3 regions of the Beijerinckia sp. 28-YEA-48 genome follow, and region 2 is predicted to be linked to each of the others. Evidence: riboswitches for the same ligand, from Rfam matches in the RefSeq annotation. Region 2 holds a riboswitch; each other region holds the start of a gene.
The links. Region 2 has a riboswitch for S-adenosylmethionine ahead of BLW50_RS18560 (O-succinylhomoserine sulfhydrylase). Riboswitches for the same ligand answer to the same signal wherever they lie in the genome.

Region 1: it holds a riboswitch for S-adenosylmethionine, as region 2 does, so the genes downstream of both, BLW50_RS19785 (aliphatic sulfonate ABC transporter substrate-binding protein) here and BLW50_RS18560 (O-succinylhomoserine sulfhydrylase) in region 2, are expected to answer to the same signal.
Region 3: it holds a riboswitch for S-adenosylmethionine, as region 2 does, so the genes downstream of both, metA (homoserine O-succinyltransferase) here and BLW50_RS18560 (O-succinylhomoserine sulfhydrylase) in region 2, are expected to answer to the same signal.

What each region holds. Positions count from the first base shown of each region.
Region 1 is NZ_FNSI01000001.1:4,218,310-4,228,712, reverse strand. Features, by position in the region: gene BLW50_RS19805 (undecaprenyl-diphosphate phosphatase) at 225-1,034, shown strand; gene nth (endonuclease III) at 1,100-1,855, opposite strand; gene BLW50_RS19795 (DUF2244 domain-containing protein) at 1,897-2,394, shown strand; gene BLW50_RS19790 (bifunctional helix-turn-helix domain-containing protein/methylated-DNA--[protein]-cysteine S-methyltransferase) at 2,474-3,436, shown strand; SAM riboswitch at 3,515-3,593, shown strand; gene BLW50_RS19785 (aliphatic sulfonate ABC transporter substrate-binding protein) at 3,622-4,602, shown strand; gene BLW50_RS19780 (ABC transporter permease) at 4,675-5,457, shown strand; gene BLW50_RS19775 (ABC transporter ATP-binding protein) at 5,462-6,244, shown strand; gene BLW50_RS19770 (OsmC family protein) at 6,262-6,771, shown strand; gene BLW50_RS19765 (DUF5996 family protein) at 6,877-7,824, shown strand; gene BLW50_RS19760 (carbohydrate porin) at 7,832-9,844, opposite strand; gene BLW50_RS19755 (MFS transporter) at 10,057-10,403, opposite strand, start outside.
Region 2 is NZ_FNSI01000001.1:3,974,237-3,984,639, forward strand. Features, by position in the region: gene phoU (phosphate signaling complex protein PhoU) at 1-157, shown strand, start outside; gene phoB (phosphate regulon transcriptional regulator PhoB) at 204-932, shown strand; gene BLW50_RS18550 (GcrA family cell cycle regulator) at 1,008-1,553, opposite strand; gene BLW50_RS18560 (O-succinylhomoserine sulfhydrylase) at 1,942-3,135, opposite strand; SAM riboswitch at 3,211-3,289, opposite strand; gene BLW50_RS18565 (2'-deoxycytidine 5'-triphosphate deaminase) at 3,344-4,435, shown strand; gene BLW50_RS18570 (Pr6Pr family membrane protein) at 4,493-5,110, opposite strand; gene BLW50_RS18575 (MBL fold metallo-hydrolase) at 5,295-6,251, shown strand; gene BLW50_RS18580 (cupin domain-containing protein) at 6,321-6,935, opposite strand; gene BLW50_RS18585 (IclR family transcriptional regulator) at 7,064-7,948, shown strand; gene cmk ((d)CMP kinase) at 7,962-8,594, opposite strand; gene BLW50_RS18595 (aromatic ring-hydroxylating dioxygenase subunit alpha) at 8,845-9,900, shown strand; gene BLW50_RS18600 (GntR family transcriptional regulator) at 9,910-10,403, shown strand, end outside.
Region 3 is NZ_FNSI01000001.1:372,438-382,840, reverse strand. Features, by position in the region: gene BLW50_RS01730 (patatin-like phospholipase family protein) at 1-968, shown strand, start outside; gene leuA (2-isopropylmalate synthase) at 1,311-2,978, shown strand; gene BLW50_RS01720 (hypothetical protein) at 2,982-3,299, shown strand; gene BLW50_RS01715 (LapA family protein) at 3,388-3,621, shown strand; gene BLW50_RS01710 (glutathione binding-like protein) at 3,748-4,332, shown strand; gene BLW50_RS01705 (winged helix-turn-helix transcriptional regulator) at 4,376-4,777, opposite strand; gene BLW50_RS01700 (DoxX family protein) at 4,897-5,298, shown strand; gene BLW50_RS01695 (DoxX family protein) at 5,314-5,712, shown strand; gene BLW50_RS01690 (VOC family protein) at 5,986-6,408, opposite strand; SAM-I-IV-variant riboswitch at 6,611-6,715, shown strand; gene metA (homoserine O-succinyltransferase) at 6,759-7,682, shown strand; gene BLW50_RS01680 (hypothetical protein) at 7,727-8,194, shown strand; gene BLW50_RS01675 (hypothetical protein) at 8,344-9,123, shown strand; gene BLW50_RS30180 (hypothetical protein) at 9,284-9,658, shown strand; gene BLW50_RS01665 (NCS2 family permease) at 9,786-10,403, shown strand, end outside.

The DNA.
Region 1 (10,403 bases), 240 kb from region 2:
GGAGTCTATAGGCGCAAGGCCAGTCATTATTTGCAATGCACAGGCCCTAGGTTAAGTTCCGGTTAACCGTCAGGGCTTTGACTAAAGCTGAGGTAAGAGCCTGGGCCACAGCTTTGGTATGACGGCTGCTTCAACTATAGAGACTTAAGCGACGGCGCCTGCGATTCGCGGACTTAACAGGCGTGCGGCCGCAGACCATTCGATTCCGCGCCGGGGCTTTCCTGATGTCAACGATTGAAGCCATCAAGGCGCTGATCCTTGGTGTGGTGGAAGGCTTCACCGAATTCCTGCCCGTGTCCTCGACCGGCCATTTGCTGCTGATCGGCCATTTCCTTGGCTTCGAGTCGAAGGGCAAGACATTCGAGGTTCTGGTGCAGCTCGGCGCCATCCTTGCCATCCTCATCGTCTATTTTAAAAAGCTGTGGTCGATCCTGCTGGCGCTGCCCAGCGATCCCAGAGCCCGCTCCTTCGTCATCGGCATTCTCATCGCCTTTCTGCCCGCCGCCATCATCGGCGCGGCGTTGCACAACTTTATCAAGGATGTGCTGTTCAATCCGATGATCGTTTGCACCACGTTGATCGCCGGCGGTCTTGTTCTTCTGGCGGTTGAAGACATGCCGCTGAAAAGCAAGTTCACCGATGTGATGGATTTCCCGCCGCTGATGTGCCTGAAGATCGGTTTTTTCCAATGCCTTGCCATGGTGCCTGGCGTGTCGCGCTCCGGCGCCACCATCGTCGGTTCGATGCTGATGGGCGCCGAGAAGCGCGCAGCGGCGGAGTTCTCCTTCTTCCTCGCCATGCCGACCATGGCCGGCGCTTTCGCCTATGATCTGTTCAAGAACTACAAGCTGCTGGATTTCAACGATGTCGCGCTCATCGTCATCGGCTTCGTCGCCGCGTTTTTCTCAGCGCTGCTCGTCGTGCGTGGCTTCTTGAATTACGTGTCGCGCCACGGCTTCAAGGTCTTTGCCTGGTGGCGCATCATCGTCGGCATTGTCGGCTGGATCGGCCTTTACTTCGTGCCGGTACGCTAAAGCAAATCGCGTTTCGATCGAAACGCGATTTACCCTCAGTCTAAGAGCTTTAACTCGCGCTGGACTTAAATCCTTTTATCACCTGACGTGCACAGATCGGCGACGACGCATTTCTCGCACTCCGGTCTGATGGCCTTGCAGATATAGCGCCCGTGCAGGATCAGCCAGTGATGCGCATGGCGCCTAAATTCCTTCGGCACGACTTTCTCGAGTCCGAGTTCAACCTCAAGCGGCGTCTTGCCCGGCGCCAGGCGCAGCCGATTGGACAGGCGGAAGAGATGGGTGTCGACGGCGATGGTCTCTTCGCCCCAGGCGATGTTGAGCACCACGTTTGCCGTTTTGCGACCGACGCCGGCTAGGGTCTCCAGCTCTTCGCGCGTGCGCGGCACTTCCCCGCCATGATGATCGATCAATTGCTGCGAGAGCAGGATGACGTTTTTCGCCTTGTTGCGATAAAGGCCGATCGTCTTAATGTAGTCGCGCACTTTCTCTTCGCCGAGATCGAGCATTTTCTGCGGCGTGTCGGCGACGGCGAAGAGGCCGCGTGTGGCGCGGTTGACGCCCACGTCGGTGGCCTGGGCGGACAGGACGACGGCGACCAGCAGAGTGTAGACATTCACATAATCCAGCTCGCCCTTGGGCTCTGGATTGGCGTCGTGAAGCCGCTCAAAAATTTTGTGAATGATCGCAGCGCTGACCGGCTTTTTGCCAATTTTTGCGGGTCTCTTGCCAAGGACCATTGGTTTGCCTGCCGGTTTAGCGACCGGAGCTTTCGAGGGGCGTCGTTTCGGCGCTGCGGAGAGGGGCTTTTTCGCGGGCATGATCAGCCTATACTAGAGGGGAATTGGAGGCCGCGAGCGTTGTGACCGCGATCCATGCCAGCGACACACAGATTTTCGCACGCCGCACCGTACCGCATCGTTCGCTCGATCGGCGCGGCTTCCACCGCTTGCTGATGGTCTTCGCAGTGTTTTCCTTCTGCGTCACCCTGCCGTTCGTCATCATGGGCGCCTGGCCGGTCGCTGGCTTCATGGGCGTCGATGTCCTGATCTTCTATCTGGCCTTCCGCGCCAATTTCCGTGCCGCCCGCGCCTATGAGGATGTCACCGTCACGCCGGTGCTCCTGCATATCGAGCGGGTCAGCCATCGCGGCCAGCGCCTTGAATGGCGGCTCAATCCGCTGTGGGTGCGGCTGGAACGGCAGGAAGACGAGGATTTTGGTCTCGAACGCATCGCCTTGGTGACGCGCGGCCGGCGCATCGAGGTCGCCATCTGGCTCGGGCCGGAGGCGCGCCAGCAATATGCCGACGAATTGGCGCGCGCCCTGGCGGAGGCCAAGCGCGGGCCGCGCTACAATTGAAAATCGAAGCATCGCGGTTTTCGGGTGGCGGGGGCGCTGGCGGCGGGCCATGTTACGGCCTGACATAAGGACCTAAATCATGACCCTGCAACGCGATCTCCCGATTGCGGCCCGCCCGATCGATCTACGCGCCCCTGGCAGCGTGCAGATCGAGCCGGAGTCCAATGATTACAACCGCGTGCGCGCCGCTATCGAATATCTGACCCTGCATTGGAAGGCGCAGCCCTCGGTCGAGGATATTGCCGGCCATCTCGGCATGTCGGCCTCGCATTTCGCCCATCTGTTCAAGCGTTGGGCCGGTCTGACGCCGATGGCCTTCCTGCAGGCGCTGACCATCGATCATGCGCGCCGGCTGCTGCTCGATCAGGCCTCGGTGCTCGACACGGCTTACGAGGTTGGCCTGTCCGGTCCCGGCCGCCTGCACGATCTGTTCGTCACCCACGAGGCGATGTCGCCTGGCGAATACAAATCCCGTGGCGAGGGGCTGGTGCTGACCTTTGGCTTCCACACCTCGCCGTTTGGCGAGGCCCTGGCCGTGTTCACCCCGCGTGGTCTGGCGGGTCTGGGCTGGGTCGACCAGAAAGCGGGGCCCGGCACGGCCGGGACCGACGGCAAGCCGTCGGGCGGCCGCGAGGGCGCACTCGCCGACATGCAGCGCCGCTGGCCCAATGCCACCTATGTGCGTGACGATGCGGCGGCCGCCGCTTATGTCCGCCGCGCCTTCGATCCCACTGAATGGCGGGCCGACCGGCCGCTGCGGGTGGTCTTGATCGGCACGGATTTCGAAGTGCGGGTGTGGGAAACCCTCCTGCGCATCCCACTCGGTCGGGCCACCACCTATGGCTCGATCGCCCGTCATCTCGAGAAGCCGAAGGCGGCGCGGGCGGTCGGTGCGGCGGTCGGGCGCAATCCGATCTCCTTCGTCGTGCCTTGCCACCGTGTCCTCGGCTCGAGCGGGGCGCTCACCGGTTATCATTGGGGCCTGGCGCGCAAGCGGGCGATCATCGGCTGGGAAGCCGGCCAGGCGGGCTCCATCGTATAAGAACAAAATATATAAGTGAAAATATTCTATTCCGATATCTGGATGTCTTGTTTGACATAACGAACGTTTCGTCTCATAAAACATCCACGCGCCGATTTGAGCTTGCAGCTTGCGGGCGCGGTTAAAAATGCAGCTAAAGCGCCGGTCGGTCTGATGGACGCGTCCGCGCAATTGTGAGGACCGCCATGACCACACTTTCACCGACCAAGCTTTCCCGTCGTCTCGTTTTGTCGGCCGCGGCTCTTTTGACGCTGGCCGCGCCGGCCTTTGCGCAGCAGCTCAAGGAGATTCGTGTCGATTGGGCGACCTACAGCCCGCTCTCCCTGGTGCTGAAAGAAAAGAAACTGCTGGAGAAGGAATTCGCCGCCGATGGCATCGCCATCCGCTGGGTCTTCTCCGCCGGCTCCAATAAGGCGCTTGAATTTCTCAACGCCGGTTCGCTCGATTTTGGTTCGACCGCCGGCGCGGCCGCTCTGATCGGCAAGATCAACGGCAATCCCATCAAGTCGATCGGCCTCTATTCACGGCCCGAATGGACGGCTTTGGTCACCAGGCCCGACACCGGCATCACCAGGATCGCCGACCTCAAGGGCAAGTCGGTCGCGGTGACGCGCGGCACTGATCCGCACATCTTCCTGGTGCGTGCGCTCGACAGCGCCGGGCTGACGGAAAAGGACGTGCGCCTCGTGCTGTTGCAGCATCCCGATGGCAAGACCGCACTCATCCGCAAGGATGTCGATGCGTGGGCGGGTCTCGATCCCATCATGGCTCAAGCGGAAGTCGAAGACGGCGCGAAACTGTTCTATCGCAATGCCGCCGCCAACACCTGGGGTGTGCTCAACACCCGCGAGGAGTTCGCCAAGCAGCACCCCGGCATCGTGCGCCGCGTCAATCAAGTCTATGAGGAAGCGCGCCAGTGGGCGTTGCAGAACAAGGTCGAACTGACCAAGTTGCTCGTGGCCGAGACCAAACTGTCGGAAGCCGTGATCGCCAAACAGCTTGAGCGGACCGATCTCACCAACGCCGCCATTGATGGCAAGGTCGCCGAGACGATCCAGGAAGCGGGCCTCGCGTTGCAGAAGGCCGGCGTCATCAAGCCCGATGTCGATGTGAAGGCCGCTGTCGCCTCCCTGGTCGACACCAGCTTTGCGCCGAAGGGACAATAGGGGTTAAAATTCGGGGGAGGAGTGCTGGCTTTGAGCGAAGCAGGAGCGCTTGAAAAGATCGAGTCGGCGCCGGTGGAACGCACATTGGTGCCGAGCCCGCGCTGGCTGTTTGGTCTCGTTCTCCCTGTCGGCGCGGCGGTTCTCTATGAGATCGCCGCGCGTTTCGGCATTTTCGAAGCACGTCTGCTACCACCGCCGAGCCGCGTCTTCTCCGCGCTCTGGGAATTGGCGGCGAGCGGCGAACTCGCCATTCATGTCACCGCCACTTTGCTGCGCGTCGCGCTTGGATTCGGCCTTGGCGCGGCGGCGGGAACCCTGCTGGGCGCTCTGACCGGTTCGTCCGCTACCATCAGGCGTTTTCTCGATCCGACCTTGCAGGCGCTGCGCGCCATTCCTTCGCTCGCCTGGGTGCCGTTGTTCATTCTGTGGCTCGGCATTTTCGAGAGTTCCAAGATCGCGCTGATCGCGCTCGGCGTGTTCTTTCCGGTCTATCTCGGCGTCATGGGCGCCATCGCCAACGTCGATCGCAAGATCGTCGAGGTCGGCCGTGCCTTTCGTCTGTCGCGCTGGCAATTGGCGCGCCGCATTCTGCTGCCAGCCATCCTGCCTGACTATATCGTGGCGCTGCGTTCAGGCCTCGGCCTGGGCTTTATGTTCGTGGTTGCTGCCGAGATCATGGGCGCGTCCGAAGGGCTCGGCTATCTGCTCGTCGATGGCCAGCAGCTCGGTAAGCCAGCACAGATTCTAGCCGCCATTCTCTGCTTCGCCGTGCTCGGCAAAGTGCTCGATTGGTTGCTCGTGTTAGCGGCGAAACCACTGCTGACCTGGCAGGATTCCTTCGCGAGGACGGTGTAAGCGCATGCTCACCCTCGATCGCCTCTCCAAAATCTACGCCAACGGCACGCAGGCTTTGTCCGATGTCACCATGGGCGTTGCGCCCGGCGAGATCGTCGCTTTGGTCGGCGGCTCTGGCTGCGGCAAGACCACATTGCTACGCTTGGCAAGCGGTCTCGAACAGGCGAGCGGCGGTCGTGTCGCCGTCGATGGCGATATCATCGTCGCGCCGCATCCCGATGTTGGCATCGTCTTTCAAGAGCCGCGGCTGCTGCCTTGGCTGACCGTGGCGCAGAACATCGCCTTCGGCATCGAACATCTACCCAAGGCACAACGCGATGCGCGCGTTGATGAAGCGCTGCTGCGCGTCGGCCTAGCCGGCTATGGCCCGCGCTGGCCGCGCGAACTGTCCGGCGGCCAGGCCCAGCGCGTTGCTATCGTGCGTGCGCTGGTAGCGCGTCCGAAAGTGCTACTCATGGACGAGCCCTTCTCGGCGCTCGATGCGCTGACGCGTGCGTCCCTACAAGATCATCTGCTGGCCTTGTGGGAAGCGCATCGGCCGACCCTGCTGCTCGTCACCCACGACGTCGAAGAGGCGGCCGCCCTGGCCGATCGCGCCATCGTCATGCAGCCGCGTCCTGGCCGGGTGTTCAAAGATATCGCCATCAACCCGCCGCGCCCGCGCGATCGTCTGTCGCACGATTTTGCCGAGGCCAAGCGCGCCATTCTGGCCGCGCTTGACGGCTCACTCGCAAGTCTTCATGCCACACCAACGCATATGCCCGCACCGTCGGGTGCATCCTGGTAATTTTAGGGAGCTCATTCATGGATTCCGCCTCGCTCCGCGCCATGCAGGCGCCCTACAAAGACAGGTATAAGGACGCGCCCGACACAGCTTTGATCACGCTGAAGGCGCAAGGCTCGATCGATGAATCGAAGATCGCGTGTAAGGTCGAGACCGGCCGCGCCTTAGCGGTCGTTGGCCTGCATCCGGCCACCGGCGGCTCCGGCGCTGAACTGTGTTCAGGCGACATGCTGCTCGAGGCGCTCGTCGCCTGCGCCGGCGTCACCTTGAAGGCGGTCGCCACCGCGCTGGAGATCCCTCTGAAGGCTGGCGTGGTTAAGGCCGAAGGCGATCTCGATTTTCGCGGCACGCTCGGCGTTGCCAAGGATGCGCCAGTTGGTTTCCGTGAGATCAGACTGTCGTTCGATCTCGACACCGATGCACCGCAAGACAAGATCGACGCCCTGATCAAGCTCACCGAGCGCTATTGCGTCATCTTCCAGACCCTGAGCAAGCCGCCGAAACTGACGCTCAACGTCGCGCGCGCCTGAACGCCTCACAGGTCTGGTCCTGGTCTTGATGGTGACCGCGCCTCCTGTCAGAGTGCGCGGGCCCGCTATTATGCGGGCTTCCTTCGGGAACGGAAGGAGAGCGATATGTCGCTTGCCGCCAATGCAGAACACTGGCCCGAGCTACCCTATGCCGCCTGGAAGAGCAGTTGCGAAACGCTGCATTTGTGGAGCCAGGTCATCGGCAAGATCCGCCTGGCGTATACGCCATGGCAGAACCACTCCTGGCATGTGCCGCTTTATGTGACGGCGCGCGGTTTGACGACGTCGCCCATTCCTGGTCCGCGCGAATTTCAGATCGACTTCGATTTCATCGATCATCTACTATGGGTGCGCACGAGCGACGGCCATAGCCGTCAGATCATGCTGGCGCCAAAATCGGTCGCGGAATTTTACGAAGAGGTCGAGGTCGCCTTCTCCGAGCTCGGGCTCGCCATGGATATTCGCACCATGCCGTGCGAGTTGGCCGATTGCATTCCCTTCGATCAGGATCGCATTCACGCCGCCTACGATCGCGATTATGCGCATCGCTTCTGGCGCATCTTGTTGTCGACGCAGGAGGTACTTGCCCGTTTCCGCACCAGCTTCATCGGCAAGGTCAGCCCGGTGCATTTCTTTTGGGGTAGTTTCGACCTGGCGGTGACGCGCTTCTCTGGCCGGAAGGCGCCGCCGCATCCTGGTGGCGTGCCCTATCTGTCCGACGCGGTCACACGCGAAGCCTATTCGCATGAAGTGTCGAGTGCTGGCTTTTGGCCGGGCGGCGGTCCTATCGATTATCCGGCTTTCTATTCCTATGCCTATCCGGCGCCCGCGGGCTTTGGCGCGGCTTCCGTGGAACCACGCGAGGCCTTCTTCTCGAAAGACCTCGGCGAGTTCATCCTACCCTATGACGCAGTGCGCACCGCCGGCGATCCGCAGGCCGCGCTCATGGCGTTCCTGCGCAGCACCTATGATGCAGCGGCTGATCTCGGCAAATGGGATCGCGCGGCCTTGGAGTGCAGTCTCGGCCGTCCCGGTCATCCGCGCGCCTTGTAGGCCTCGTTTAAAACTCCGCGTGGGCGCGCATCGAAAACACGGAAGCGGGTCCGCGTGCCGTGTTGTAAGCGGGGTTCGAGATGAACTGATAGTCGAACGTCACGGTCGCCCACTTGTTCACCTTCACCGAATAGAAGGTCTCAAGAATCTTCTCGGTGCCGTAGTTGAGACGGCCATCGCCGATCAACAGGCCATAGCCGCCGGCGGCGAGGAAGTTCTGATGCGCCTTTGATAGGCCATTGATGGCGCCGCCGATGCCGATCGTGTCATTGGGGCGCCCCCAGGAGGCGCCCTTGATCGAGAAGCCGGCTGAGACGCTGCGGTCGATGTCGGTGAAGGACAGGATTTCCGAGCGTCCGTCGTTCCAGCTGGCGCGGGCGAAGAAGCCGACGTCATCGGTGATCGCCTGTTCGAGATTGGCATAGACGCCGTATTTGTCGCGGTTGCGGCGTGTGTTCGCCGCGACATCGTTGATGTTGAACGCCGGATTGAGCGCCGCGATATCGATGGCCTGATTGTAGTCGGCCGTGCGCCCGCGCGTCAGGAAGGTGCCGAGGCGCAGCTTGCCGGGCTTATCGTACAGGCTGTAGCGCCCCTCGAATTCGACGACGCCGCCAGCGCCGCCCTTGAAGATGAGGTCGTCGCTATTGGGTCCTTGCGGCACTTGAAAGAACCCGGCGCGCACGGCCCAGTCCTTGCGATTCAACTCGACCACCGCGCCTCGGGTCATGCCGGGCAAATCGGCGGGGAAATCGTATGCGCCCGATGACCACATCGCCCAGTTCATGAAGTCGGCGCGTGGGTCCTTGGCATAGCTGTTGCCGTCGAAGAAATCGCCGACGGCGAAACGACCGACGATGACGGTGATGCGATCGATGTCGCGCTTGCCGGCCAGTTGCAGCGGGCCATCTTCGACCTCTTCCTGTTCGCCACCAAGGCCGAAGGTCTGGCGCAGGTAATAGCGCTGCGGACGAATCTTCGCATAGACAGCGCCGCCCTTCTGCGCTTCGCCATTGGGGAAGCCGGCGATGCCGAGGGTGGAGTTCAAACCAAACCCCTGGGCGAGTTCCGGATTGAAATAGAATTCGCCACCGTTCCACAAACGCAGGCCGAGAAAGGCGCTGGCGGTCCAGGTCTCGCGGCCTTGACCCACGGCGGGAAGGCTGTTCTGGCCTGCGTAAGCCGAACGGATGCGCGGATAGGCTTGCATGATGAACGTGGTCTGGCCGTGGACATTCCAGTCTGGCGAGACTTCGGTTGGCGGCGTGCTGCCGTCACCGAATTGATAGTTGAGGCCGAACTTCACCGTCTGCACTTGCGGCCGGACGGTCGGGAACGCCACGCCGCCAATGCGATAGGTGCGGGGTCCAAGATCCGTATAGCTATATTCGAGCCTTGCGCTCCACGGGCCGTTGAGCGCCATTTCGATGCCGGCGCCGGCCGTCCAGCCGACATGCCAGAGATGATTGGCGGAGATCAGATCGCCGCCGGGCGTGAGGATATCAAGCTTGGAGCGGCCATAAGCCAATCCGCCCGTCACATAGGGCAGGAACGGGCCGAAGGCATAGCCGAGGCGGCCACGCAGCGTGCCCATCGCGTCGAGCGTCGTATTGAACAAGGTCGGCTTGGTGCGCGGTACGTCCGACGGGCTCGGGAAGGTCACGTCGGCTTCCACGCCGGCAACCCAATTGCTGGGAAGCTGAAAGTTGTAGCCGGCCTGCAAACCGCCGACTAAGCCGGTGACGGTCGGTGGTCCGATGACGGCCTGGTTGGGAATGGCGTTGACGTTCTTGCCTAGGCTGCCGCCGCCATAGCCGAAGTGGCCGCCGATATAGAATCCATTCCAGCGCGCGGGTGCGGGCGCCGCCTTTTTCACAGGCTTTACCTCGATATCCGCCGCATGAGCTACGGATACAGGCGTGATGGCGAGCAGCAGAGAAATGCCTGCGCCGATGCGGCGATGGCGGGACGCGCTCTGGACAGAGGGACGGAGAGGCTGAACAGGCTGGCAAGTCATCATAAAACCCAGACGTATTTGTACCATAATACACAGAGTGTAGCCTAAGATACACTCTGCACGCCCAGACACCACCAAAAGGGATGCAGGCGTCGCGACCGATTAATTTCGCTGGCGGACGGAGCCCCCGACCGATGTCGGTCAGGTACCAGCGGGAGGCGACGCAAGACAGTGTCTTTAAGGGTGGTGCCCCTATACGAGAGTATAGGACAGGCTCAGTGTGTCGTTTCGTCCGTGCGGAGTACGAGCAATGCGGCGAGGATCAGAAGGCTGAGTACGGTCGAAACGATCAACGCCGAAAGCCCCCACATTTCGATCATGAAGCCGAAGGCGAGCGGCGCCAAGGCCTGGGTCAGGCGCGCCGGAATGCTCAGGAGGCCCTGGCGGAAGCCATAGTGATGCGATCCGAAGATCGCCAGCGGCAGCGTGCCTTTCGCCGTCGTTAGAATGCCATTACCGAAACCGTGCAGCATGGCGCAGGGGATGGCGGCGATCGGCCCCAAGGCCAGGAGAACGACGGCGGCAAGGGGATGACCGAGCGCGGCGATGCGGGCCGAGAACA
Region 2 (10,403 bases):
TCTGCTGTTCTGTTCGAAGAACATCGAACGGATCGGCGATCACGCGACGAATATCGCAGAGACCGTGCATTACCTCGTCACCGGCGAACCGCTGCCGGTGGAGCGGCCCAAGGGTGGATCATCGGGCCTTGAACCTCAAGCAGCGGCAGCAAAGTAGAGGCTGATCCATGCAGACTTTCACGAATGAATCGAAACCCGTGTCAGTGAGTGACAGGCGTCCACGCAACGAGGCGACGGCCCCGCGCATCCTCATCGTTGAGGATGAGCCAGCCATCGCGCTGCTGCTTGCCTACAATCTGGAGGCGGCTGGATTCACCGTGGAGCGGATTGAACGGGGCGACGAGGCGGAAATCCGCCTCGCCGAAGAAGTGCCCGACCTTCTGATCCTCGACTGGATGCTTCCGGGGGTCTCGGGCCTCGAAATCTGCCGCAGGCTGCGGGCGCGCGAGATCACCAAGGGCCTACCGGTGATCATGCTCACCGCCCGTGGCGAGGAGCAGGAACGGATACGCGGCCTTTCGGTCGGCGCCGACGACTATGTGGTCAAGCCGTTCTCGGTGCCCGAGCTGATGGCGCGGGTGCATGCCTTGTTGCGTCGCTCGCGGCCGGAACGCATCGCCACCAAGCTGCAGCGCGGACCGATCGAGCTCGATCGCGAAACACGGCGCGTCCATCGCAACGGCCGCGAATTGCATCTGGGTCCGACCGAATTCCGGCTGCTTGAACATCTGATGGAAAAGCCCGGCCGCGTCTTCTCGCGCGCGCAATTGCTCGATGCCGTCTGGGGCCTGTCGATCGACATCGACGAGCGCACGGTCGACGTGCATATCGGCCGCCTGCGCAAGGCGATCAGCCGCGGGCGCGAGCGCGATCCGCTGCGCACCGTGCGCGGCGCCGGTTATTCCTTCGACGAAACCTTCGAGCGGGAATAGTCGGCCAGCACATTCGAAAAGAAAAAGGCGTGTGATTGAATCACACGCCTTTAAATTTTTCAGGCCGTCAGTTTCTCAGGAAGGCCGCATCAACATCTGCGGGTTCTTGGAACGATCGCGACGGCGATCCTGCGCCGGCTGATAGGCCATGCGCGAATGATAGGGGCAATAGGTCGCGCCGGGATCGGACTTGCCGCCGCAATAGCGGAATTCCGACGTCGCCGGATCGCCCAGCGGCCAGCGACACATGGACTCCTTGAGCTCCATGATCGTCACGCGCTCGGACATCGGCAGCACGACTTCCTCAATCGTCTTCAGCACCGGCGCTTCATAAGCGCGCGGGGCGAAGGCCAATGCGGTATTACCACGCACCATTCCACCACCCATCGAACTCGATCTCTGAACCGCCGCAGGCCGATGGACACGCGGCTGCGAAACGCGCGGGCGCGCCACCGTCGTGGACGGCGCTTTGACGCGACCGGACAATCCCAGCCGATGCACTTTGCCGATCACGGCATTACGCGTGATGCCGTTGCCGATCTCGGCGGCAATCTGACTTGCGCTATGACCATCCGACCAAAGTTTACGGAGCGTCTCAACGCGCTCATCGGTCCAGGACATTCTCTTCTCCTAAATCCGTTGCCGTGAATCCGTCTGGTTCGCCCCCCGGTTGAGCCGGTGAGCGATTGACGCATGTCACGCTTGCTGAAAGGTCCGCCGCACGAAATGTCGTAGTAGACAGCCCGGAATCTACACTAGCCGTAGAATCGCGCGCAAGAGTCCGGCTTCAATGTTCATGTGGGTGAAATCCGTTTTCCCCAAGCCCTTCGAGGTTTTCGAGCATCCCCGCGCCAGCGGCGGCGGCATCAACTCCATGCAAACATTGGATTTGCCGACGCGGGATAGAAAGCGCTGGGGCACGCGGACAAGCGCATACTTATCCACTGCCTTCACGCTCGGCGGGACCCTAAACCGCAACTGTGGCGGGTTTTTGTATGGGGTTACCGCCTCAAACGGCGTCAACGCCGGTCTGGAAATCCTCGATGATGTCTTCGATGTCTTCGAGGCCGATGGACAGGCGCAGCATGCCTTCACCGATCCCCATCGCCTCACGATCAGCTTGCGGCAGACGCTGATGCGTGGTCGTTGCCGGGTGCGTCACGATGCTCTTGGCGTCGCCAAGATTGTTGGAGATCTTGATGATGGAAAAGGCATTGGCCATGCGGAAGGCCGCTTCCTTGCCGCCCTTCACGTCCACCACCACCACGGTGCCGCCACCCGACATCTGGCGCATGGCCAGTTCGTGCTGCGGATGGTCCTTGCGCGAGGGGTAAAGCACGTAATTGATGGCGCTCTGCTCGGCGAGGAAGTCGGCGACGCGCTCGGCGTTGCGCATCTGCTGGGTAACGCGCAGCGGCAGGGTTTCGAGCGATTTCAGCATCACCCAGGCGTTGAACGGCGACATGGCCGGGCCGGTCTGACGCAGGAAATTGTGAATGTGCGCCTGGATGAAGGCTTCCGAGGCGAGAATGCAACCGCCGAGCACCCGGCCCTGGCCATCGACATGCTTGGTGGCTGAATAGACAACGCAATCGGCGCCAAGTTGCAGCGGGCTCTGCAGAATGGGTGTGGCGAACACATTGTCGACGACGAGCGTGGCACCGGCATCATGGGCGATCTTGGCCACGGCGGTGATGTCGATGACCTCGAGCTGCGGGTTGGTCGGGCTCTCGAGGAAGAAGGTCTTGGTGTTGGGGCGGACAGCGGCGCGCCATTGCGCGAGATCGGTGCCGTCCACCAAGGTACAGGCGACGCCGAAACGCGGCATCAGATCCTCGACGACGTAGCGGCAGGAGCCAAACAGCGCCTTGGCGGCGACGATATGGTCGCCCGCCTTCAGCTGACCGACGATGGCGGCTGTGACGGCCGCCATGCCCGTGGCGGTGGCGCGGGCTGATTCAGCGCCTTCCAGCAGGGCCATACGCTGCTCGAACATGGCGACGGTCGGATTGGAGAAGCGCGAATACATGAAACCGGGCTCGTCGCCCTTGAAGCGCCGTTCGGCACTTTCCATGCTCTCGTAGGCATAGCCCTGGGTCAGGAACATGGCTTCGGACATTTCGCCGAACTGCGAGCGCAGGGTGCCACCATGAACCAGGCGGGTGGCGGGGCGCAGATCGCGCAGCGACTTGTTCTTGCTCATCTTCTTTTCTCCACGCCCAGAGCGGACCGCCGCCCAAAACAAAACCCGGCCCATTCGAGCCGGGCGCACAGAATTTGGAGTGCGGACACGACCCCTTAGCCCCTTATTTTACGTGGCGGCAAGCCGGTCGGCCCAAATGACCACGATACTTGTGGTCTAGCGCAGTGGCCGACTTGGCGTCAACCGAGCCATCGGCTAGGCCAAGGGCATGAGCCAGAACCGCGGCATTTTGCCAGCCCACGAGATCGAGGCCCTGCATGGCGCGGGTGCCATCCGCACCGCCGCCCCTTTCGCGGCCGGACAGGTGCAACCAGCGAGCCTGGATTTACGGCTTGGCAGCCGGGCCTGGCGCATGCGCGCCAGCTTCCTGCCGGGGCCGGAGCGGCCGGTCAGCGAGCGGATCGCCACGCTCGCCCTGCATGAAATCGACCTGACCCAAGGCGCGGTGCTGGAGACGGGCTGCGTCTATATCGCCGAGCTGATGGAAGGCTTGGCGCTGCCGGCCGATATCGCCGCTTCCGCCAATCCGAAGAGCTCTACCGGCCGGATCGACGTGTTCACCCGCGTCATCGCTGATCGGGCCCATGAATTCGACCAGATCGAACCGGGCTACAGCGGCAAGCTCTATGCCGAGATTTCGCCGCGCACCTTCCCCGTGCTGGTGCGCAGCGGCTCACGCCTGTCGCAGATCCGCTTCCGGCGCGGCCAGGCGCGGCTCGACGACCAGGGCCATCTGGAGCTGCACCGGCGCGAAAAACTGGTGACCTCGGCCGAACCGTCGATCTCGGGCGGCGTCGCCGTGTCGGTTGATCTGGCGGGCTTTGACGGCTCCACGCTCATCGGCTACCGCGCCAAACGGCACACCGGGCTGATCGATGTCGACAAGCCGGCCGCCCATACCATGCTCGACTTCTGGGAGCCCATTCACCGGCACGGCCGCGCCGATCTGGTGCTCGACCCCGGCGAATTCTACATTCTGGCCTCCAAGGAAGCGGTGCGCGTACCGCCCGACCACGCCGCCGAGATGACGCCCTTCGATCCGTTGGTCGGCGAATTCCGCGTGCACTATGCAGGCTTCTTCGATCCGGGCTTTGGCGCCGCGGAAGCTGGTGGCGAAGGGGCACGCGCCGTGCTCGAAGTGCGCTCGCACGACGTGCCGTTCATTCTCGAAGACGGCCAGATCGTCGGACGGTTGGTCTATGAAAAGATGACCGAAACACCGCGCACGCTCTATGGCGCCGACCTGAAATCAAACTATCAGGCGCAAGGCCTCAAGCTGTCGAAACACTTCAAGGCGTAGCGCTTTTGTTCTGACGCATTTTCTTCACGCGAACCGGCACCACTTCGCTTGAAAATGCTATCGGCTCTGGCTCAACCGTCGGTCGAGCCACAACATCACGTAACCGCCGATGACAAAACCCAATGCCATCAGCACGGCGTTGATCGTGGTCTGCGTCCAGCCGATCGCGCCGACATCCATGAACGGATAGGGATAGCGGCCATCGAAGGCGGCGCGCGTGATGGCGTAGACGAAATAGGCCAGCGGCAGCAGGCTCCACAGCCAGGGATCGACGCGCCGCAATTCGCCCTTGGGCGCGAAGACCAGCCAGAACGCGGGCACCAGGATCGGCGTGACGTGGTGCAGCAACAGATCCGCGAGCTTCGCGCCACCGCTCAATTCAACGAGGCCGCGCAGCAGCAGCATGTAGACGACACCGACGAACAGGATCGCCAGGGTGATGCAACCAAGTAGGCTCGCGGCCATCCGTTCCAGCAAGCGCAGGGCGACACCGGTGAAGAAAATCGCCACGAGCAGATTGGCGATGACGGTGAAAAAGCGCAGCATCACCCAGATCGCCAGGGGCACCGAGCCGCTCAACTCGCTCGATGCTTGAAGCTGCACGGCCAAGCCGACCCAGGCGATGAGCGCGATAACGACAGCAGCGAGACGCGCGGATTTGGATATCGTCTGCATTGACCCTCCGCCTGTCGATTCAAAGCCCTGCCTGCTCCACGCTATCGTACTGGCCAAAAACGGAAAATTCAAAACAGTTTCAACTGCTCATACGGCGACCGGCGCCCCTGGCCGGACACTCATGATCGGCATAACTTGGGGGCCTTCCATTCAGGCTGGAAGATCAAATGTGAAAGCCCATCCCATGACATTACGACTGAGTGTTTTCATCCGCTGCACCGCTTTCGCGATGGTGGTGTTTGCCGGAACGGGTGCGATGGCGGCGGACCCGCCTCAGAATACGATGCGGGTCACACTGCTCGGAACCGGCACGCCCGTTCCCTCGCCGGAGCGCTTCGGCAATAGCACGCTCGTCGAAGCGGGTGGCCAGAAGCTGGTGTTCGATTTCGGCCGCGGCGTCACGATCCGCCTGGCGCAGTTGCGCATTCCCTTCGGCACGATCAATGCGCATTTCCTGACGCATTTTCATTCCGACCATCTCAACGGCCTGCCCGATCTCTGGCTGACCGGCTGGCTGCGACCGCCTTACGGCAATCGCAACACACCGATGGCGATCTATGGCCCGCCCGGCCTGACAAAGCTCACCAAGGGCCTGACCGACGCCTTTGTGCGCGATATCGAAATCCGCAAGGCCGACGAGCATGATCCGGAAGCTGGCATCGCCTTCGACGTGCATGAAGGCGCGCCCGGCGTGATGTACGATCAAGGGGGCGTCAAGGTGACGGCGTTCAACAATGATCACGGTCCTCTCGTGGTGCCGTCCTATGGCTATAAGATTGAATACCAGGGCCATAGCGTGGTTCTGTCCGGCGACACCCGCTACAATGCGGAAGTCGTCCGTCAAGCAACGGGCGCCGATCTGCTCGTCCATTGCGTGACCGTCATCCCCGACGAATTGCTGAAACAATTTCCGGCCTATCAGGCCGTCCTTCAACATCTCGCTTCGCCGGAAGACGCCGCCCGTGTCTTCGCCGAGGCGCACCCGAAGCTAGCCGTCTATAGCCACATCGGCCTGAACGGCAATGCCAAGGAAGAAGACCTCGTCGCGCGCACGCGCAAGATTTACGACGGGCCTCTGGTTGTTGGACAGGATTTGATGTCGATCGAGGTTGGCGCGCAAACCAAGGTCGGCCCGCGCTAGCGCGCAAAGCGCCACTCAACATAATTCTCGCTGACCGCCGTCATGCGGCCAGCGACATTGGCGGCCAGATCAATCACCAAGCTCTGGATTATGCGGGCGGAAACCGCCCTGCACCATATGGCCGAAATGGCCGACCGGTTCTTCCCACATCAGGTTGCGTTCATAGGCGCGTCCGACCATGTCCTGCACGACATATTGGATCGCCAGTTCGGTGCCATCGTTGATATGTTCGTGCATGGCCCAGGCAGGACAGACGAAGGTGTCGCCGCGCTCCCATGCGATACGCTCGCCTTCGACGACCGAATATCCTGAGCCCTGCATGATGTGATAAATGGCGTAGGAGTTGTGCCGGTGCGGCAGAATATGCTCGCCCGGCTTGAACGCCTGAATGCCCAGAAAAATCCCCGGCAGCGCGCCAGGATTGTCCTTCGGCGTATCGCCATTCACCAAGGACAGAAAGCGCCGGTCGGCGCGCTTCAGCGGATCGGCGATAAGTGCGTCGATCTTCGGCTGCATCGCCTTGAAGCGCCAGATCGACGGGCGAATATTCTTGGGCAGGATGTGCGGATAATATTCATCGTCGGTCATCATCAGCGCTTCGGCGAGCGCTGATGGCTTGCCCTCAACTTCGGTTTGCTCGTGCGGCTGAACATTTTTTGGATCGATACGTTCGGGTGCGTTCATGACGGGAGCCCTCCTCGCTCGCTGTCTTTCAAGCCTTGGTCTCCAAGCTGGTTTTCCAAGCTCTTGCACCGACGATTTTGTCAATTTACTATTTAGCAAGCAATTTTTTTATACTGCAACAAATTCAAATGGCCCGAAACAGCAAAAAGCCCTCTGCGACAAAGACAAACCCAATCGCCGGCACGTCCGGCGGCGGCCGTTCTTTGCATCCTGCGCAATCCGGGCGCCGGGCTAGCGCCGGCATTCAGTCGCTTGATCAGGGGCTCGATGTCATGCGCATCCTTGCGCACGGCGGCTCGATCAAGCTCAAGGATGTAGCGGCCCGCGCCGGCATGTCGGCGTCCAAGGCGCATCGCTATCTCGCCAGCCTGACGCGGGCCGGCTGGGCAGTCCAATCGGACACGGCCTATCGACTGGGGCCAGAAGCCATCGCCATGGCCGCCGCCTGCCTCGCCGGTGTGTCGGTGATGAAACTGGCGATGCCGATATTGGAAGATCTATGCCGGCGCAGTGGCCGCTCGGCCGGGCTTGCGGTGTGGGGCAGCCACGGGCCGACCATCGTGGCGCTTGAGGAGACGGCCGATCCGGTGTCGATGAACATCCGGCCCGGCACGGTGGCGCCGGTGCTTTCCTCCGCCTCCGGCCTTGTCTTCGCCGCCTATGCGCCGGCGGGACTGACGGACGATGCCATCGCAACCGAGCTGCAAGAGCGGCCGCTGCGGCATGGCTTTCGCAGCCAGGCGGCGCTGACCCGGGCTTTGGCTGATATCCGCGCCCAGGGCTTTGTCTCGATCCACTCCGGCTGGGTGGCGGGCATCGACGCCGTGGCTGTGCCGGTGTTCGACCATCGCGGCCGGCTTGAAGCGGCGCTGCTGACCATCGGGCGCGATCGCCGCGCGCCCGGCATGAAAGCCGAAGTGACGCATCTGAAGCCAGCAATCGACATTCTGCGCCAGAGCGGCGAACAGCTCTCGCACAAACTCGGCTATCAGAGCGCCGCTCTGTTTAGCTAAGGCGCGCCCCGCGCTATTTCGCTGACGCGCGCCGCTCTTCGACGATCGCCCGCGCCGCAGCGAATGCACCATCGATATCGAGATCGCTGGTGTCGAGCAGCGTGGCATCGGCGGCCATGCGCAGCGGCGCGGCCGAGCGATGGGAATCGCGCTCGTCGCGGCGGCGAATGTCGGCCAGCACGTCTTCATAGGTAATCTTCTCGCCGCGTCCGCGCAGTTCGAGCGCGCGGCGCTGTGCCCGCACTTCCGGACTAGCGGTGACGAAAATCTTCACATCGGCCTGCGGGCAGACCACCGTGCCGATATCGCGCCCGTCGAGCACCGCCCCGCCGGGCCGCGTCGCGAAACGCTTTTGCAGATCGATCAATTCAGCCCGCACCTCCGGCATGGCGGCGACCACCGAGGCCGCTTCGCCCATCTGGGCGCCACGCAGCCGCTCCTCGTCGAAATCGGTCAGCGCCAGGCCACGCGCGGCGGCCACGGCGCGCTGGACATCGTCGAGCCGGTCGTCCCAATCCAGCACGATGCGCGCCGTCGCCCGATAAATCAGGCCGGTGTCGAGATGCGGCAGGCCGAAGTGGCTGGCCAGTCGCCGCGCAATGGTGCCCTTCCCGGACGCAGCCGGGCCATCGATTGCAATGATCATGTCGGCTTTCTGCGAAGGACTTGCTTTCCGGTCAAGCAGAGGGCGTGCCAGATCACAGGAACAGCAAAACGGGCCGCGCGCATCTGTATACAAAAATACAAAGATTAGGCGGAAGCACTGCCTTCCTACGGCTGGATCGCCACGATCTCACGAAATTCACCCCCAAAATAACCGCCTACTGCCAAGTTTATCGATTCTGTTGCCATTCTAAAACACATCCTGTATACATAACGCATTCAGGGAGGTTTCGATGACGAAAGCGCCGGCTTTTCCGCTCAACGCCTGGTACGTGGCGGCTTGGGACTACGAGATCAAAAACGAGCTGCTCGCCCGCACGGTCTGCAACAAGAAGATCGTCTTTTTCCGTAAATCCGACCGTTCGATCGCCGCACTGGAAGACGCCTGCTGGCATCGCCTGCTGCCGCTCTCCATGGGCGAACTGAAGAACGACGAAGTCACCTGCCGCTATCACGGCCTGCGCTACAACAGCACCGGCCGCTGCACGCACATGCCCTCGCAAGAATCCCTCAACCCTTCCGCGCAGGTGCGCTCTTACCCGATCGTCGAACGCCATCGCTTCGTCTGGGTGTGGCCGGGCGATCCCGCCCTCGCCGATCCCGCTCTGGTCCCCGACCTGCACTGGAACCAGGATCCGGACTGGGCTGGCGACGGCAAGACCATTTTCGCCAAATGCGACTACCGTCTGGTGGTCGACAATCTGATGGACCTGACCCACGAAACCTTCGTGCACGCTTCGAGCATCGGCAATGACGCCGTGGCGGAATCGCCTTTCGTCACCACCCATGGCGATCGTTTCGCCACGGTGACGCGCTGGATGAAGGATATCGACGCGCCGCCGTTCTGGCGTGGCCAGCTCGGCAAGCCGGGCAATGTGGACCGTTGGCAGATCATTCGTTTCGAAGCGCCCTGCACGGTGGCCATCGACGTCGGTGTGGCACCGACGGGAACCGGGGCGCCGGAAGGCGATCGCTCGCAGGGTGTCAACAATTTCATTCTCAACACGATCACGCCCGAAACCGACGGCACCTGCATGTATTTCTGGGCCAACGCCCGCAACTACCGCCGCGACGACCAGACCCTGACGACGCAGTTGCGCGAAGGCGTCTCCTCGATCTTCCGCGAAGACGAGATCGTGCTGGAGCGTCAGCAACAAGCCATGGACGAACATCCCGACCGGATTTTCTATAACCTCAATATCGATGCCGGTTCGATGTGGGCCCGTCGCCTGATCGACCAGATGATTGCCAAAGAACACCGCCCCAAAAACCTGCAAGCGGCGGAATAGGAGAACCCCATGTCGCTTGCCGAACCCAGCGAACGCGCCGGTGAACGAAGCCAGTCGCAAACGGTCACCGCGCTTTTGTCGTTGCGCGAACTGATCGTCTCGGGCGCGCTAAAATCCGGCGAGCGCATTTCCGAACTGGCCATGGTCGATCGCATCGGCGTCTCCCGGACGCCCTTGCGCACGGCGCTCGTGAAGCTCGAACAGGAAGGGCTGATCGAGGAAATTCCCTCGGGCGGCTATGCGGTGAAAGCGTTCAGCGAAGCCGACGTGTTCGACGCCATCGAAATTCGCGGCACGCTGGAAGGCCTGTCCGCGCGCTACGCCGCCGAACGCGGCGTCACGGCCATGCGGCTTGGTGAATTGCGCGAGTGCGTCGCCGAAATCGATGCGGTGATCACCGCCGGCGGTCTGAACGAAGATGATTTCGAAGCCTATCTGCGCGCCAACGAGCGCTTCCACGCTTTGTTGGTGGAACTTTCCGGCAGCCCGACGTTGCGGCGCGA
Region 3 (10,403 bases), 3.6 Mb from region 2:
CACTGACGCCAGCCAACTTGCTGCGCGGCTATCAGGGCGGCGTCAACGATCTTTCCGGCTTCCCTTCCTGGCTCGACACCCATCTCTTCCGTGGCGCTACCCTCGGCACGGTCAGTCATCCAGATCGCCCCCGCCTCATCATTCATGCGACCGATCTCTATAATCGCACGCCCTTCATCTTCGACCGCCCCTCCTTCTCGGCGATTTGCAGCCGCCATGACGACTATCCTCTGGCCTATGCAGTTGCCGCTTCCGCCGCCGTTCCCATCATCTTCGCTCCCATCACCTTGCGCAATTACAACGCCGCCTGTCCGGTCGCGAACGAACCCCGGTCTCCCCGCACACGCCATGCCCACGCCTCGCTGACAGAACAATATTATCGTGAATCCATCGCACGCTATCGCACCGCAACCGACTTGAATTATCTCAAGCTCTATGACGGTGGCCTCGTTGACGGCATTGGCACGCAGAGCCTGCTGCATCTCATGAGCCGCCCATCGCCAGAACCTTTGCCCGAAGCAAAGGCACGCCGCATCAAACACCTCCTCTTCATCGTCGTCGATGCTTCAACCAGAATCGGCGGGAATGTCTCGCAAACGGCGGCGGCGCCCGACGCCAAGGAAACGGTGATTGGCGCGGTCGACGCGTTGATCAATATTCCCAGCCTGCAGAGCTACGACATGCTGCGGCGCCGCCTGCCGATCTGGCGCGATGAGATTGTACGCTGGCGATGTCAGGGCGCCCCCCGCTGCCAGGATCTCGACGTCGGTCTCGTTCGTATCGCTCTCTCGGACATTACCGAACCCACCGTTGCCCAACGCATCCTCACCCTGCACAACCGGCTGACCTTGCAGAGCGAGGATGTCGACTTTATCGCCGCCCTGGGCCGCCGGCTGCTGCGTGAACAGCCAGGTTATCGACGCTTTCTCAGTCGCTTGCGGCGCGATTTCCGGCGCAGTGAGAGCTGACAGCAGGCCAGTTGCGCAGATCCGCCCACAGAGCAGGCTTGCGCATCCGCCCGCACGATGTCATACGAAGCCACCATGACATTCACGCGCCCGGCAAACCTTCGACTTCTAGGCCCGACCTTCTGAGGAAGGCGGGGTTTCGTCGTTTGGTTTGCTCGTATTGGTGCCGTCATGTTTGCTCCCAACGGATTGACGTTTTCTTTTAACTTGTTCGCGCAAGGCCGCGCCCTGACGCCGTGCAACAGCCTGCGACTTAGCGGCGGCCGTCGGGACTGACGGCAGCCCGGCGGCTGTATCGCGCCGTATTCACTCTTCCCGAATACTCGCACACGGCTTTGCATCATGTTGACCAATCCAGAAACCAAATACCGTCCCTTCATTGCCCCGATCCAATTGCCCGACCGGCAATGGCCATCGAAAACCATGACGGCCGCACCGCGCTGGCTCTCGACCGATCTGCGCGACGGCAATCAAGCCCTCGCCGATCCGATGAACGTGGAGAAGAAGCTGCGCTTCTTCCACATGCTGCTCGACATCGGCTTCAAGGAAATGGAGATCGGCTTTCCGTCTGCATCGCAGACGGAATTTGATTTCGTCCGCAGCTTGATCGAAGGCAATCTCATCCCCGACGACGTCTCTGTGCAGGTTCTCACCCCGTCACGCGAAGATCTGATCGCCCGCACCTTTGAGTCGCTCAAAGGCGCGCGCCAAGCCATTGTCCATCTCTACAATGCCACCGCGCCTTTGTTCCGACGCGTCGTCTTCCAGATGGACAAGCCGGAGGTGATTGCGCTCGCCGTTTCCGGCGCACAGGCCATGGCACGCGAAGCTGCGATGCAGCCGCAGACCAAATGGACATTTGAATATTCGCCGGAAACCTTCTGCTTCACCGAGCCCGAATTCGCGCTCGAAATCTGCGAGCGCGTGCTCGACGTCTGGCAACCGACGCCAGACCATCCGGCGATTCTCAATCTGCCGGCAACGGTCGAGGTCGCCATGCCCAATGTCTACGCTGACCAGATCGAGTGGTTCTGCAGGCATATTTCGCGGCGCGACAGCGTGATCATCAGCGTCCATCCGCACAATGATCGCGGCACCGGCGTGGCGGCGACGGAACTCGCCGTCCTCGCCGGCGCCGATCGCGTCGAAGGCTGCCTGTTCGGCAATGGCGAACGCACTGGCAATGTCGATCTGGTGACCTTGGCCCTCAACCTCTATACCCAAGGCATCGACCCGAAGCTGCGTTTCGAGGACATGGCCTCCATCGTCCGCACGGTGGAACATTGCAACGCTTTACCCGTCCACCCGCGCCACCCATACGCTGGAGAGCTGGTGTTCACTGCCTTCTCTGGCTCGCATCAGGATGCTATCCGCAAGGGCTTCGCGGCCCATGAGACGCGTAACGATGGCTATTGGGAAATGCCCTATCTGCCGCTCGATCCGGCCGACGTCGGCGGCACCTATGAAGCGGTCATCCGCGTCAACAGTCAGTCCGGCAAGGGCGGCGTTGCCTGGATTCTGGAACAGGATCGCGGCCTGCAATTGCCACGGCGCTTACAGATGGATTTCAGCCGCAAGGTGCAAGCCATCGCTGACGGCACCAGCAGGGAACTAAGCGCCGCCGACATCTGGGCCGCTTTCGAGGATGCCTACCACCTCAACGGCCAGCAGAAGTTCGAGCTTGTCGATTATGAAGAAGGTGGCAAGCGTGGTGGTCCGTCCCGCATCTTCACCGGCCGCATCCGCGCCGGAGACCGCGAGATCGCCGTCAACGGTCGCGGCAACGGCCTCATCTCCAGCGCCGTGGCAGCGTTGAACGACGGATTGAAGATGGAGGTCGAGGTTGTCGACTATCACGAACATGCGTTGCGCCGTGGTTCGGATGCGCAGGCCGCCGCTTATGTCGAATGTCGTACGGCCGACGATCGCCGCTTTTTCGGCGTGGGCATCGACACAGATGTGGCGACGGCTTCAATCAAGGCCTTGTTAAGCGCCTTCAACGCGATTTGAACGATGATGGTGGAGGCGAAAGCCTCCACCCTGCGCGGCAATAAGGTCATCGCTGCGGCACTTTCCGCAATCACCGCAGCCGTGGTCGGCATCATTCTCAATCTCGCCGTCGGGTTCGCCTTACACGTGCTGTTTCGCGAAATGGCGCCGCTGCAGCTTGGTCCACTAACCCCAGAGTGGTCGGTATTGATCTCCGTCGACTGGCGCGCCGCCGCGCTGTCAGCCTTTGCCATATCGGCTGTGTTCCGCTTGAAACTAGGTATGATCCCCATGCTAGCGCTCTGCGCGTTGGCAGGCGTGATACTCACACACCTGTTTTAACCATGCTTTTCCGCTAAACTTCCTCCTCTTGACGGGCGCCGTCCGCGAGGAAATGCTGTTGCGATAAGGAATCTAACGGGGGCGGATCATGCGTTGGTTGAACACGGCGACTATCGTCATTCTTGGCGCGGCCATTCTGATTTTCGCACTCCAGAATCTCGAGAACGTTACCCTATCCTTCCTCGGATTCAGGGTCACGGCGCCTTTGGCGGTGCAGATCGTCATTGTCTATTTGCTCGGCATGGCGACGGGCGGCAGCGCATGGGCGCTGATCCGCTGGGCCTGGCGCGGACCACGGGAATCCCAATCCGAAAGCCCCTGAGCTTGTCGCCTCGCAGGCCATTGCGCTCAAATTGAAGTGACCGGAAGCGGATGGCTGTCCATGCCGCCCGCTGCTACACACCCCGTCGGATGCTAGCCTTGACGTCCCAAATGGAGAACATACCGAATGAAACTCTACTACTCCCCCGGCGCTTGCAGCCTGGCCGACCATATCGCTCTTCAAGAAGCGGGCTTGCCGTTTGAAAGTGAACGGGTCGATCTGAAGGCCAAGAAAACCGCCTCGGGTGCGGACTACAATGCCATCTCGCCAAAGGGCTATGTGCCGGCGCTGGCGCTCGACGACGGCGCGCTTCTGACTGAGAATGTCGCGGTGCTCGACTATATCGCCCAGCAGGCTCCGGCGCTGGGGCTCGAAGGGCCGCTCGGCCGGACGCGGCTTCTGGAAATGCTCGCCTTCATCAGCAGCGAGGTTCACAAGAGCTTCAAGCCCTTCTTCCGGAACGGGAGCGACGAAGAGAAAGCCCAGGCCAGTGAGATCATCAACCGCCGCGCCAAATATATCGTCGACAATATGAAGGGAAACTATCTGTTCGGCGACAAGCTGAGCGTTGCGGATTGCTACCTGTTCATCATCACCCTCTGGGCTGAGAAGGTTGGCGTGCAACTACCAGAAGCGCTGCAAGCTTTCCGCGACCGAATGAAGGCGCGTCCCGCCGTTCAAGCGGTCTTCAAGAGCGAAGGTCTGGCGTAAACAGCTGGCAGTGACCGATATGTAACTGCCCCTGTTGAAGTCTTCATACCCGCTCTTCGCGCGGCGCGTCCGTCGTGACGCGCCGTTCCGGCGCGATCCGCGCCAGATGCGTCTCGCCCCACGCATATAGAGCATGCATCACCTGGCCGAGACTGCGCCCGTGTTCAGTCAAAGCATATTCGACACGCGGTGGCACTTCCGGAAAGACCGTCCGGCTGATGATCCCCTCGCCCTCCAGCTCGCGCAGCTGCACCGTCAGCATGTGCTGACTGACGCCTGGAATGGCGCGGCGCATTTCGTTAAAACGACAGGTGCGACGGAACAATTGCCAGAGAATGAGCATCTTCCACTTGCCGTCGAGAACGGCGAGCGTCGCGGCAATTTCAGGCGGAGGCTCACGGAGACACTCGGCCTGAGCACATTCCGGGGTAGTCACCTTTTCCATACTACACCATATTTTCCATACTACAGCAGAAAATCCATCCTACTTGTAAATCCAGACTAACATCGACATTTCGGCTGGCAGTTTCAACCCCAGAGAAAACAAGTGCCAGGGGTGTCGTCATGTCCGTCTCGGCTATCACCACCAAATCCGTCTATCGATATCGCTGGAAAACCATTGGATTCTGGGCACTTGGTATCGCCCTCGCTCTCCTTTTCGTGGGCGCCGGCGTGGCCAAGCTCTACGGCACCGCTGATATGGTGCAATTGTTCGCCACCATCGGCATCGGCCAATGGCTGCGCTATTTCACCGGAGCGATGGAAATCGTCATCGGATTGACGCTGCTGTATCCGGCGACCGTCGGCCTTGGCGCCCTGCTCGGCGCCATCACCATGGCCTTCGCGACCCTCGCCAACGTATCCATCGGCCATGACCCCATCCATTCGACGGTGATCGCCATTGCCTTCCTCGCTATCGCCTGGGAGAGGCGCAGCCAGCTCGTCGCGCTGGCGGACGGCGTCTGAGTGGGGACAGCAGTCATGTCATTGCCTGTCGCCGCCCCGGCGCCTGCCGGCCGCTGGAAAACGATCTCGCTGCGATTTCTTGAACTCGCACTCGCCCTCTGGCTCGTCAGCGACGGGCTCGCCAAGCTCTATGGCGCCGGTCAGTCCGTGCAGATCTTCGATATAATCGGCGCCGGACAATGGTTCCGCGTCGTGACCGGGCTCCTCGAACTCACGGCAGCAGGACTGCTCGTCACACGCGGAATGGCAGCTTTCGGCGCCATCCTTGCTGCGGCCATCATGATCGGCGCCACATCCGCCAATCTTCTAGTTCTCGATCACGACGCCCTTCATGCGCTCGTCCCAGCGCTGATCTTTCTCATCCTCGCCTGGATCAAACGCGGCGAGTTGTTCTCGGCTTTCACTCACGCCTGACTGTGAACACGATGCCCCATGAGCATGGAGCAAAACAATGAACGAGGGGCAGACCGCATTGATGTTCGCACGCGAACACACTGCCTCAACTTGACGAGTTGGTTGCGCATGTTGGTTGATACGCCGCCGTCCCGTTAGATCCGATGCCGCTTCCAAATTGTCCATCTGGAAGCTCCCCGCCAGGCAATCGCTCTAACACGTATCGGCTATCGACAGAACGTTTCGCGACCTGGCAGGTGAGTGGCTGAAAGGCCGCTCACCTGCCGCTTCTTCTCAGATGCCGAAGGTTACATGCCCTTGCGCATCAATCGTCCAGGCCGGATTGAACGCGATCTCCCAGGCATGATCGTCGGGATCAGCCACATAGCCGCGAAAGCCGCCATGGGGCGGAGCATCGGCGGGGCAGATGATACGCCCCCCGGCCAGCGCCAACCGGTCCATGGTCGCCAGCACCGCTGCCTCGCTCCCCACATTATGAGCCAATGAATAAGCACCAGCCGCTGTCGCCAACGACCGGCCCATATCAGCTTCAAGAGAGGGTTTGAGGAAACAGCCCAGTACGAGACCATTCATCTGATAGAAGACGATCTCTTGGTTCTCGAAGACCGGCGACCAACCGAAACCTTCGCCGTAGAAACGCTTCGAGCGCGCCAGATCGGCGACGCCAAGCGTAATGATCGAAATCTGCTGTTGCATACCCAAGTCCTTTCATGCGCCGGCGCCCCATGCACCAGCGGAAAAGTCTCGGGGCTCAACGCCGAAGCGACGGCCAGGACCCACTTGCGTGGGGATCGGGCTAACCGCACCGATCTCTCCTTTTTCGACCGTCGCCTTTTACTGAAACACAGCCCGCCCTGCAACGGCAGTTGAAATCACCCCGACGATCCGTCTAAAATAGCGGCCGCATCAAGAGTTGGGGCGAGCCCAACGCCAACCTGCTGACCGAGCAAGGTGGCCTCTCTGAAGGGAGGATGTGGCCGAACCGGCAATCAAACGGATCAAGCCACCGCGTCTGTCTCGCCCTGGAGTGAAGGACCTACGCGGTAATGCCGATCAAAATTCCCGATGACTTGCCTGCCTATGACACATTGAACGCCGAGGGCGTTATGGTCATGCGTGAGACAGATGCGGTGCGCCAGGACATCCGTCCGATGCGCATCGGGCTGCTCAATCTAATGCCCAACAAGATCCGCACCGAAACGCAGATCGCCCGCCTCCTGGCGGCAACGCCCCTGCAGGTGGAACTCACCTTGGTGCGGATGACCGATCATATCGCCCGCAACACGCCAGCCGATCACATGCGCGCCTTCTATCGCCCGTGGAGTGAAATGCAGTCCGACCGTTTTGATGGCTTTCTGATTACCGGTGCCCCGGTGGAGCGGATGCCCTTTGAAGAAGTCGGCTATTGGGAAGAGTTACAGCTCGTCCTCGACTGGACGCAGACCCACGTGCATCGCACTTTCACCATCTGCTGGGGCGCCCAGGCGGCCGTTCACCATTTCCATGGCATGCCCAAACACGCGCTGTCGCAGAAGGCTTTCGGCGTCTACAGGCAGCGGAACTTGATCCCGTCTTCTCCCTTCATGCGTGGCTTCTCCGACGATTTCTCCGTGCCAGTGTCGCGCTGGACCGAAACGCGCAGCGCCGATATCCCACTTGGCAGTGGCCTCACGGTTTTGGCAGACAGCGAAGAGACCGGCCTGTGCCTGCTCGACGATCCGCAGCGCCGCACCCTGCATATGTTCAACCACGTCGAATATGACTCGGTCTCACTGGCCGAGGAATATGCACGTGACATCGAAAACGGCATGCAATTGCCGAGCAATTATTTTCCAGATAACGACCCGCAGAGCCAACCCAAGAACCGCTGGCGCAGCCATGCCCATCTGCTGTTTGGCAACTGGATCAATGAAATCTACCAAACAACGCCTTTCGATGTCGCTCGCATCGGCAGCGCGTCATATTTCTGACATCCAGATCGCGATCCAATGCCCCTTTTCGACAGGGAAATCGCATGGCGCTTCTGTTCAACGACCAGCTGATGGCGGACTATCACCAGTTCTATCTGGCGGACGCCGCCATCGCGCTAGATATGCCGACGGACTATAGCGAGACCACCCTGAGGGCACGCATGCTCATCGGCAACGGCATGCTGATCGCCATGACGGAGCGCAACATGCCTGTCCCGGTGCGTGTGGAATCACATGACATCCCGCCAATCATCGACATCGCAGCAGCCGACCACGTTGTCATCGGCAGTCTGCATACGTCCGGAGAAATCGTTCTTGCCGGCCTGACCGACCATCTCCCCACCGCGCCACGTTTACAGGTCCCGCCCGGCGACTTGCGCGTGATGGTTGTCTCCACTGGTCTTGGCACTCTCAGCACCGATGGCCTCACCGGCGACGATCGCTATACGCTCCATTTATGGCCGGGGCCGGTTCAAGATGTCACGGTCCTACGCCAATGGGACGTGCGTTGAAGCAACAAATATTACCCCGACGTATTTTATCGGTACCGACTGTTCTATCTCCGGTTCGCCTAACAGTAAGGCGGAACTTCGCCAGCCCGCCTGCGTTCTAACATCGACGTCCTCCTGACATTGCTCATGCCGGGTTGCCGATGTTTATGATGAAACGATCTTTGTTGCTCAGCCACAGCTTTTCGGGGTGCCTTCTGGCGGTGTTTCTCGTCTGCTCGCCCGCAGGAGCTGCCGCCCCGCCGGATGCGGCACAGAAGACCGATGCGCTCTATGAAAAATTCGAGCAGTTGATCAAAACCCGCCGCGCCGAAGGAGGCATGCCTAGGCTCGAAACGCCCTCCGACGCCGAACTGCTCAATGCCTTCTGGAACCCAGCGATTATCGGGCAAGCCCCTTATGGCGCCGCCGACAGCGAGGCTCTGGTGGCCATTTTAGCGCGGCAGCGCAGCATCCTCGGCGCTTATGTTTTCTTCACGCGGGATAACTCGGAACGCGCGAAACTCGCTGAAAATATCATCACTTTTCAGAACGAAATCGTCCGTGCCCAGATCGTCCAATTGAAGATCGTCGGCGCCCTGGCAGCCGTCGCCACCGATATCAGCATGCTGATTCAGGATCGGCAGATGGACGACGTCAAACGCTTCGGCGTTTCCTCGTTCAAGGTCGGCTACGCACCGTTTCTGATGAACGTTAATGAGATTATTGCCATGCCGCACCTCCAGGCCGCCAATCGTTCAGCGCTCGCCAAAACCCTGGCGGAAAATATGCCGTTGATCGCGCCGGCCCTGTCCCAGAGCGACCGCCTCAGGATCGCCACCCAGCTCAAAACGTCTCAAGTCTTGCTGCCTCCTGCCGACCGCCCGGAAATCGACAGTGCGATCGAGCAGTTTCTTTCCCAGCCTTGCACCGGCGTTTGCGCCATGCGCTGAGGTGCGCGCATTTAAATCAATCTATACTTGATATTTAGATTGACCGATATCAAGCTATAATTAATATCCGTAAGTCGCGAATCTGGCGCGACAGGCGGAGAATGAAATGGCTCCAAGGCAGGAACGGGATGCAGCGGAACCTCTCGCCCTAGATGCTACGATGTCTGCCCCTACCTTACCCAAGCGCGACCTCGAACGATTTATCTTTGTCATCCAGGCCGACCGCCTCGGCCATATCAGTGTCACCGAATTCGACTGCCACGCCACCCAAGCGGAAATCGCCCAGGCACTCTGTGACAGCGACCTGCCAGATTGCCCTGTGTTACATGTGTTGGAAGGCCATATCGGTGACCTGCTGCGCGACGTCACCGAGGACGTGGCCCGCGAAATCGAACGGATGGCCGAACGTGCCGTGAAGGATCGCTGGAGAATTCAGAATTGCGCCGCCCAATTGCTACGCCGTTTCGATCTGTTCGACCTGAACGAACACCATGACACGATCGAGTACCTCAACGAACCACTACCCGTCGGCTGAGCATTCTTCAGGATAGATCGGACTACGAATCCTCACAGACAGGCTCCCAAGACCGCCCGATATGCCCTCCCCGCTTGCGCTTACCCTCGATCCGCCCACAATAGTGGTGCTCATCGGAGAAGCTGCGATGTCATCTTCGGAAACCGTCGTCGTCGATACGCCCCCGCCTGAAACATCGCGAGGCTGGCTCGATCGATATTTCTCCCTGAGCGCGCGTCAGTCGAACCTGCGCACCGAAACCCTGGCCGGCATCACGTCTTTCTTGGCCGCCGCCTATCTGCTGATTGTCATTCCCTCCCTGCTTTCGACAGGTGGGATGGACCGCGCCGCAGCGACAACAGCAACAATGATCGTCTTCGTGTTCGGCTGCATCCTCATGGGGCTCTACGCCAACCTGCCGTTTATCGTCGGCCCCGGCATTGGCGGTTCGGCTATCCTGGGCGTCACGCTCGCCGCCACCGAACATGTGCCCTGGCAGACCGGGCTGGGCATCGCCTGCATCTCGGGCGTGCTTTTCCTGATCCTCACATTAGCTGGCGCGCGCGGCCTCATCGTCCAGCTCATTCCCACCCAGATCAAGCTCGGCCTCGGCGCCTCAATCGGCCTGTTCATCGCCATGTTGGGGTTTCGCAACGCTGGCATCGTCGTCGCCAACGCCCAAACCAATGCCTTGGCGCTCGGCGATTTTTCCAAACCCGGCACAATTCTAGCCCTGATCGGCCTCGCCGCCTCCGTGACCCTGCAA